DNA from 2 places in the Shewanella sp. Shew256 genome. Region 2 is predicted to be linked to the other one. Evidence: riboswitches for the same ligand, from Rfam matches in the RefSeq annotation. Region 2 holds a riboswitch; the other holds the start of a gene.
What was found. A riboswitch is a leader RNA that binds a small molecule or an ion and turns the genes downstream of it on or off. The one in region 2 is predicted to bind cyclic di-GMP.
Positions count from the first base shown of each region.

Region 1: it holds a riboswitch for cyclic di-GMP, as region 2 does, so the genes downstream of both, B5P39_RS03850 (glycosyl hydrolase family 18 protein) here and gbpA (N-acetylglucosamine-binding protein GbpA) in region 2, are expected to answer to the same signal.

Region 1 is NZ_NAJR01000002.1:217,335-221,361, reverse strand. Features, by position in the region: gene B5P39_RS03850 (glycosyl hydrolase family 18 protein) at 1-2,405, opposite strand, end outside; cyclic di-GMP riboswitch class I at 2,514-2,602, opposite strand; gene B5P39_RS03845 (ROK family protein) at 3,095-3,886, opposite strand.
Region 2 is NZ_NAJR01000003.1:300,694-304,720, forward strand. Features, by position in the region: gene gbpA (N-acetylglucosamine-binding protein GbpA) at 545-1,963, opposite strand; cyclic di-GMP riboswitch class I at 2,146-2,241, opposite strand; gene B5P39_RS07050 (TMEM165/GDT1 family protein) at 2,642-3,196, shown strand; gene katB (catalase KatB) at 3,267-4,027, opposite strand, start outside.

The DNA of each region.
Region 1 (4,027 bases), on a different contig from region 2:
TGAGTCCAGTATTTCGCCTTCCAAACCAGTTGGTTATAACTCACGGTATCACCCGTGTTGTAAATGCTTGTCGCATTCCAGGCGGGATAGTTGGCCGCATTGGGGTCAGTTGCGTCACATTGACCGCCCGTCGCCTTGGGCGTCACGGTTAAGGTTAAGGCTGCACTGGCATCTAAGGCACCATCGGAAACCAATACGCTCAAACTGTATTGGGTCGATTGAGTAACAGCTGGCGCCGTCACCAACAGTGTGGCAGTGTTTTGTCCACTCGCCGCCACGCCGCTGGGCACTGTCCATGCGTAGGTGAGGCTGTCGCCATCGGCGTCGGTTGCCGTCGCGTTAATGCTCACCGATTGCCCCGCTTCAACCGTTACACTCGCTGGCACAGTCACCACAGGCGCTTGGTTTGCCGTCTCGGCCTTATGGGTGAGAGTCACAGTGTCGGTTGAAGATAATCCTTCGGGATCTGTGACTTGCAGGCTAAACACATACACCACATCCGAGGCCGCCTCACTCAGTTGCACCACAGCATTGGCCATATCCGCATTACTCATACTTAAGCTTGGGCCCGAGACTTGGCTCCATTGATAACTCAAGGCGCCGTTTTCAGGATCCCGCGACGCACTGCCATTTAACGTGACATCCGCAGTGCCCGTTACCGTGATATCCGCTCCCGCGTTGGCAATCGGCGCTTTATTCGCTGGTGGCGTGGTGCCCTCACCATGACCTAAACCTTCGTGCATGGCATTGAGTATGTCGCCATTATCGGCATCAATTTCCCAGGCGAACAAACCACCGAGCTGATTGGCCAGCACGTATTGGCCCTTGGCTTTAACAGAGCGTGCATCGTCGAAGGTAATTAAATCGCCCGTCGATGCATTAAAGACCGATGGCGCTTCGGCGGTTTCATCATAGGCATAGCTCCAACCTGCACCCATATAATCCTTAGCAATCTGGCGATAATCCACCACGCCCGCTTCCCAAGTGCCCTTCACTTTGCCCGTGGCGGTGCCCGTGAAAGGATTGTTACCGCTATAACCATTCACCCCAGTCCAGCCGCGGCCGTACATAGCGGCGCCGACCACAATCTTACCCGGCGTCACCCCTTGAGAGAGCAACGCTTTTACGCCTTTGTCCGTGGTGTAACGGGTATTAGGATCCCAGCTCGCCTCATAGAGATTGGTTTGATGTCCAAGCTCAGTATTGGTCCAGCCACCATTAAAGTCGTAACTCATCAGGAAGATGTAATCCATATATTGCTGCGCCGCCTGATAATCGACCTTAGCAATCTTATCGCCGCCCGCACTGATGGCCGAGGTCAACTCATAGCTGCGTCCGGTTTCGGCGCTGAGCTCATCGAGCATCGCCCGCAGTTCACGCATCAGGGTGACATAGGTTTGGCCGTCGTTGGCATTCCCTAAGCTTGGGTTAGCACCACTGCCGCCAGGGAATTCCCAGTCGATATCGACACCATCGAAGAACTTCCAAGTTTGTAAAAACTCCTTCACTGAGGCCACAAAGGTGTCGCGCTTGGTTTTATCCCCTAAAAAGTAGAAGGGATCGGAGAGTGTCCAGCCACCAACGGAGGGGAGGATCTTCAGATCGGGATAGGCTTGTTTTAACGCCATCAATTGACCGAAGTTGCCTTTGTAGGGATCGGAATACTCACTCACCCCCGCCTGCGGCATTTGCACCGCCGCCCAAGGGTCGTGAATCGCCACTTTAAAATCGGCACGGCCAGCACAGGCGCGCTGCAATGCCTCAAAGCTACCTTCGATTTCCTTTAAGCTGTCGTTGATACCATTGCCACCACAAATCGGGGTAAAGCCATATAAAATATGGGTTAAGTTTTGTGCAGGGATCTTATCGACGGGGAATTTACGTCCATAAACACCCCACTCCACAAAGTAACTTCCCACCACTTTGCCGGATTTATTCGCATAGGGACGATTGTTTTCCTTCAAAGGCGCATTAAGTGGCAGTAAATGGCTGCCATCGGTATCGGCGACTAAAATTTCCCTCGCATCACTGGCACTGCAACCTTCGTTATTACAAAGCTGCACGCGCATTTGGTAGCGCCCGCCCTTATTGACCTTGAAATTGGCCGTCCCCGCCGCACTCGATGGACCTTCCCATGCCACATTTCCATCGAGTAATACCTGCGCCTTATTACCGATGTCGCCGTTATATAAGTTCCACGTCACGGACACATCGGCAGCATCTTTAACCGTCACTAATTGGTTATAGGCTGAGGCAGCTTGATTCACCTCGATAATGGCAAACTTGGTTTCCCCCCAACCTAACGTCGGTTTACCGGGGAGCGCTGCAAAGGCTTGAAAACTGGCAGCGCAGGCCAGCACCGAGGCCACCAGCATCGCCGAGGTGGAGATTTGAGTCTTAAACATGAGATTTCCCTATTGAGTAAGTTATGCATCAATAAGGCAAACAAAGCGTAGACAGGAAACAACACTCTTAAAACCATGTGCGTACAACGGCAGCATGAAGAAACAACCTGTGGTATCCCCGCTATCATAGGTACAAACGAACCCTTAGACCGGAGGCTTTGCGTCCCAATCTTTCGATTGGTTTGCCTTTTACACTAATGACAACGTTGTCATTACGTTAATTAGCATATGCCGCGATAGCGTTAAATTGCAACTAAATATTAACAAACAGGCCGTTGTACCGATTATCAACGCAGGATTGGCTTTAAAGAAAGGTAGAACTATTGAGTTCAAAAAATAAGCAGTGAATTGTATTTAAAAGGATTGCTTAAACCATAGAGTCGTATCATCGACTCGCGTTGCCAATAGGAGAGACAATAAAAATAAATCGAAAGTCTTAAGAAAGAGGTTATGCAAGACGCCGCTCGATAACTCGTGCAAACAAAAATGCGGTCATCGAACAAGGTGATTTGCAGAGTGCACTGCAAACACACAAATCCGATGGCCGCATGCTGTTGTTCTCGACCCAAACGAAATCAATATCTGAGTCAATGTTCGAATCAATATCAGCGTCAGCAAGCCAAGATTGATAGCCTGAACGAACCTATCACGCCTCAATCTTGGCCCATTCGCACCTCAATCGAATGCCGTTAGGCGGCGTCCTTCGAGTAATCCCTTCCCAAGATCACCGATAAGCCACGGCACACTAAGGTTTCCATATCATCGACACGATTAATCTTCATTTCGGCTAACGGTGCACTGAGGGCCATGCGTCTTAAACTATCGAGACAACCCTTATAGTACGGCGCGCTGTTCATCATGCCGCCCGCTAACCAGATCCGATTAGGATTAAACAAATTGACCGCCCACGCGAGCCCCATCCCCAGATAAGTACCAGCGAGATATAAATCATCGGCGGTAGCAATCTTACGGCTGCGGATAGAATCGCCGCTGGCGAGCTGCTCAAGACTAAACTCCCCCGCCTCCGTCATCACCCGGCAATGTCCAAGCTCCCCCGCGACTCCCGTGGCTCCCGTAAAAGCCTTGCCGCTCAATGCGATCGACATGCCAATCCCAGTGCCGCACATGACTAACAACTCACAGGCATATTTCTCATCACAGGTTGCCTGCATACCAGCGTCGATATCATTGCAGATAAACTTAAGTTCGCCTTGGGTTTTCAAGGTTTCAAAGCTTAGCCCATTGAGACCGGGCAAAGATTTACAGGACACCAAACGATTCTGTTGCACGAGTCCAGGTACAGCGATCGCTAAATGGTAGTTCTGTAAATCATAATCCCGTTCCAGCGCCGCGATTTGATCATTTAAATCTTCAATTTTAAAGCCTTCACCCGTGGGGATTTTATATTGTTCTGTATGCCCCTTGAGTTGAAGTTCGAACAGGGCTTTGCTACCGCCCACGTCTATTGTTAATGTTTGCATCGCCAACTCCACTGATACATGTGCTCCCCTCTGACCCCGAGCGGAGATGGCGAATGTTAGCATAATGGGCCAATATTAGCGATTGAATAAAACTTAAGTAGCTAATTTGTAAGAATTAGTCGGAAGGACTGAGTGATAAAG
Region 2 (4,027 bases):
TATCCTGTTCAAGTATTAATTATTATTTTTAAAGGTTTTTTGAGTAGATTTGAAGGATAAAGCCTTGCGCACTCTGTGATTAAGCCAACAGCAATCTCAAACGAAAAGCGTCACTAAACTTAAAGCATCCAATCCGATCTCAAAGAGCAGATCAATTGGCCCCAATAGCTTTTGAATATTTCAACCCAGTCGCCATTGAGGCTAACTAAATCGTTTGCAGAAAAGTGACATTAATTTCAACCGTGATTGCCTTAGCAAAGCAGCGACATCGCGCGTAATAGAAGATAGCTAGGGACATTAACAGAGCCTATCCCAGCGGGCAAGCCAGTTATAGACAAAGATGACGCCGCTTTAGCTATCCGAAGAGGAAATGTGAGTAAAAGATAAAAAATCGAGGCGGATCTGTTATCAAAACAATAAACCCTGCAACACCTGTGGCATTGCAGGGGTTATCTATTGGCTTTGCGATTCGCTCACGGGGATACGGGATTGCGCTAACGCCGAGTAACGCGGCTCACAATCCCCTCATTCCCCTGCTAACGGGTTACAGCTCAGTCCAGGCCATAGCCCAAGAGCCGCCGACACCCGGTTCAAACCCAGTTGCCGTTGGCGACCATTGCATGCAATAACCACTGTAAGGCCAAGGTTTACATTGATAGACCTTGCCTGTTTTAGGTTGCAGCACTTTAGTACCCGCCACATAGTTTTTAATGCCCTCGGGGAAAACAAAGTCGGCATCCGGGGCTGTGGCTTGATCCTTTAAGAACAGATCGAAGTTTTGCTGGATAACTTCACCTTGCTTAGGCTCGCCCTTCACCTGTAAGTGATAATGGCCCGCCTTTGGCGCAACAACATCCAGCGCTAGACTCGCGCTAGTATTATTGACCGCTTGCGTGACATACCCTGCTGCAGTGCCATCGTGGCTAAACAGGTAAGCCGAGACCTGCATATCCGCATTGGTGCTAACATCGAAACTGACCTGAGCGGCACCATCGACAATGGTGTAATCATCGGCGAGTGACGTGACATCAAGCTGATTGCCCGGCGCAGGCGCAATATCAAAGCTCACTTCCACTCGCTCTAGACCCGAATTTGGCGCGGCATAAATCTCATTTTTACCATAAACGGGCGAGATCACCCCAGAGGCATTCTTCTGCCCCGCCTTAAGTTGTGGCTGCTGGGCATTAATCGCGCTGGCTAACAGGAATGGCCAATTTTGCTTGGCTCCTTGGGTGGCATCGGCAATGGTTATCTGGGTTTGCTTGGCTGTTTGCTCACCGTTGGCGTCAAACACCCGCGTCATCACCTTATCACCCGCCTTAAGATCGAGTGACGGATTAATATCACCAATATTGGTCCACTCGCCCGGCACCACGGAGCCAGAGCTAAAGTTCACATCGATGGCATTGTAGAAGCTGTTAGTGGTGTCCCCCACTTCCCACACGGCCAAAATCACGTGATAACCGGTTCTGCCTTCAGGCACATAACAGTTATGTGTCACTAACTTAGGCGGCTGCACCATGCCACCATCGACCACACAGAAGGGCGCTAAGTCAAAACTTGCACGGCTCAACGCTTGATTTTGATCCCACCCTTGGCGAGTTAAATAGTAACGCCAATTGCGGGTCACATGGTTAGCGGTGAACTGCCAAGAAAAGTCATTCCAACCCGACTTGATATCACGCTTAGACCAACGACTTGGGCTCTGTTCATCCAAGGGAGAAAACGCCCCGTTGGCGGCGCTGGCAATTTTACCGTCGGCAGGGCCTGACTCAGGAAAACCTGATGGACCTTCAACACTTTGCGGTTCCCACTGAACGGCGCCGCAGTTTAAATTGCTGCCGGTTTTACAGGCGTACGAGCGTGACTCAGGTGATACGACATAACCGTGGGCCGACGCCGTTTGGCTGACGAGGGCACTCGTGGCGCTTAAAGCTAAGGCAATTAGGCTTAAGCGAGCCAGTTGCGGACGTTTGAGTTTAGCGTTTGTGATTGGTGAAAAAGCAGTTTGATGTTCCACTTTAATGTACTCCGTAGGGTGCCTTTCTCGATGAGATTGGCATAGGTATAAAAGTGGTATTTAGGCAAAACAGCATTAAGCAAAGCCGTTTATTTTTCAAAGAATTGAAAGCATTAAATCAATTCAGAGGCAACCCCGCTATCTTAGTTACAACATCCCTTTACAACCTTAGACCGGAGGCTTTGCGTCCTAATTTTTCAATTAGTTTGCCAAATACGGTGGTTCTCCATTCAAGTTAACAATATGTAACTTAAATTGAGACAGGGCTAACCTAACAACAAAAGACAACGCTGTCAAAAATTAAAATGTTACAATTCAATGTATTACAAAACGTCGAGCGGTATTTTATTGGCGTCTGTCAGATTATTTGCCCTCTGACTTGATGAGTTTAATCTTGAAACCATGTTTCACTTGGGTATAATGCCCTCCTCGCTTCGGGGGAGTAGCTAACTGGATTTCGAGCCATCGATATTCAGGGTGAACATCAACATACTTGGCCGCATGCCATGGTGTTCACAGCAAATCATCGATTTGTCCTGCAAGACCTGAGCACAGTAACCGCACCTAGGGGTGGACGGTCTATTGTGCTTATGTCAAAAACCACCCCTAAAAGGATCACACTTGGAAGCGTTACTCGCCTCAACCTTTACGGTTGCCATCGCCGAGATTGGCGATAAAACTCAACTGCTTGCCCTATTGCTCGCTGCAAGATTTAAAAATAAAACCGCGATTATTTTGGGTATTTTACTCTCAACCCTATTTAACCATTTTGCCGCCGCTTGGCTTGGCCAATGGGCGATTAACTGGGTAAGCCCAGATGTAGCACGCTACTTGGTTGCCGCTTCCTTCTTTGCGATTGCGCTATGGGTGTTAATCCCCGATAAAGTGGACGCCGAAGAAAGCCGTTTCTATAAGATGGGGCCTTTTATCGCGACCTTTATTCTGTTCTTTATTGCCGAGATGGGCGACAAAACCCAGATCGCGACTGTCGTATTAGCCGCTAAATACGATGCCTTAGCCATGGTGGTTGCAGGTACCACTTTGGGTATGTTGCTGGCGAACGTCCCAGTGGTGATTGCAGGGCATTTTAGTGCCGAAAAACTACCGATGAAGTGGATCCATAGAGGTTGTGCGATTTTATTCGCCCTATTAGGTGTCGCAACGCTAGTGCTTTAACTAATTGATTAAAATTAAGTAAACAAAAAGGCCAGTGATAACACTGGCCTTTTTTATGGGTTGATTAAGCTTATAACCCGAGTGCAGTTTGGATCCGTTGACCGTAATCCGCATCGGCCTTGTGGAAGTGTGCCAGCATACGTTGCTGTACATCCAAACTCGCCTGACGCAGTGAGCCAGAAATCGTTTCCACTAAGCGCACTTTCTCTGCTTCGCTGAAGATACGATACAGGTTACCCGCTTGCGTGTAATCATCCTGATTGTAACGGCTGTAACGCGCCGCTTCGCCATCTAAACGCAATGGTGGCTCGGCAAAGTTAGCCGGTTCAACTAAAGCCCCCGCAGTGCTGTTTGGACCATAGTTAGCCGCGGCATCACCACCAGTTTGGCTACCATGGTATGGGCATTGCGTTCCCGCCATGGCCCCCGCACGTTGGTGATGATTCGCTTTAGTCGCATGTGGGCAGTTTACTGGTAACTGGTTGTAGTTCGCCCCAATACGGTAACGCTGCGCATCGGCATAGGCGAATAAACGTGCCTGTAACATCTTATCGGGCGATGCGCCTACACCTGGTACTAAGTTGCTCGGTGCTAATGCCACTTGCTCGACTTCGGCAAAGTAGTTTTGCGGTAAACGATTCAGCTCTAACACACCAATCTCAATTAACGGGTAATCGCCATGTGGCCACACCTTAGTTAAATCGAATGGGTTGATATGGTAAGTGTTGGCGTCGCTCTCAGGCATAATCTGTACGTTCACAGTCCAACGAGGGAAGTTACCGTCAGTCACTGCTACCACCATATCGCGCTGGGATGAGTCAGGGTCGATAC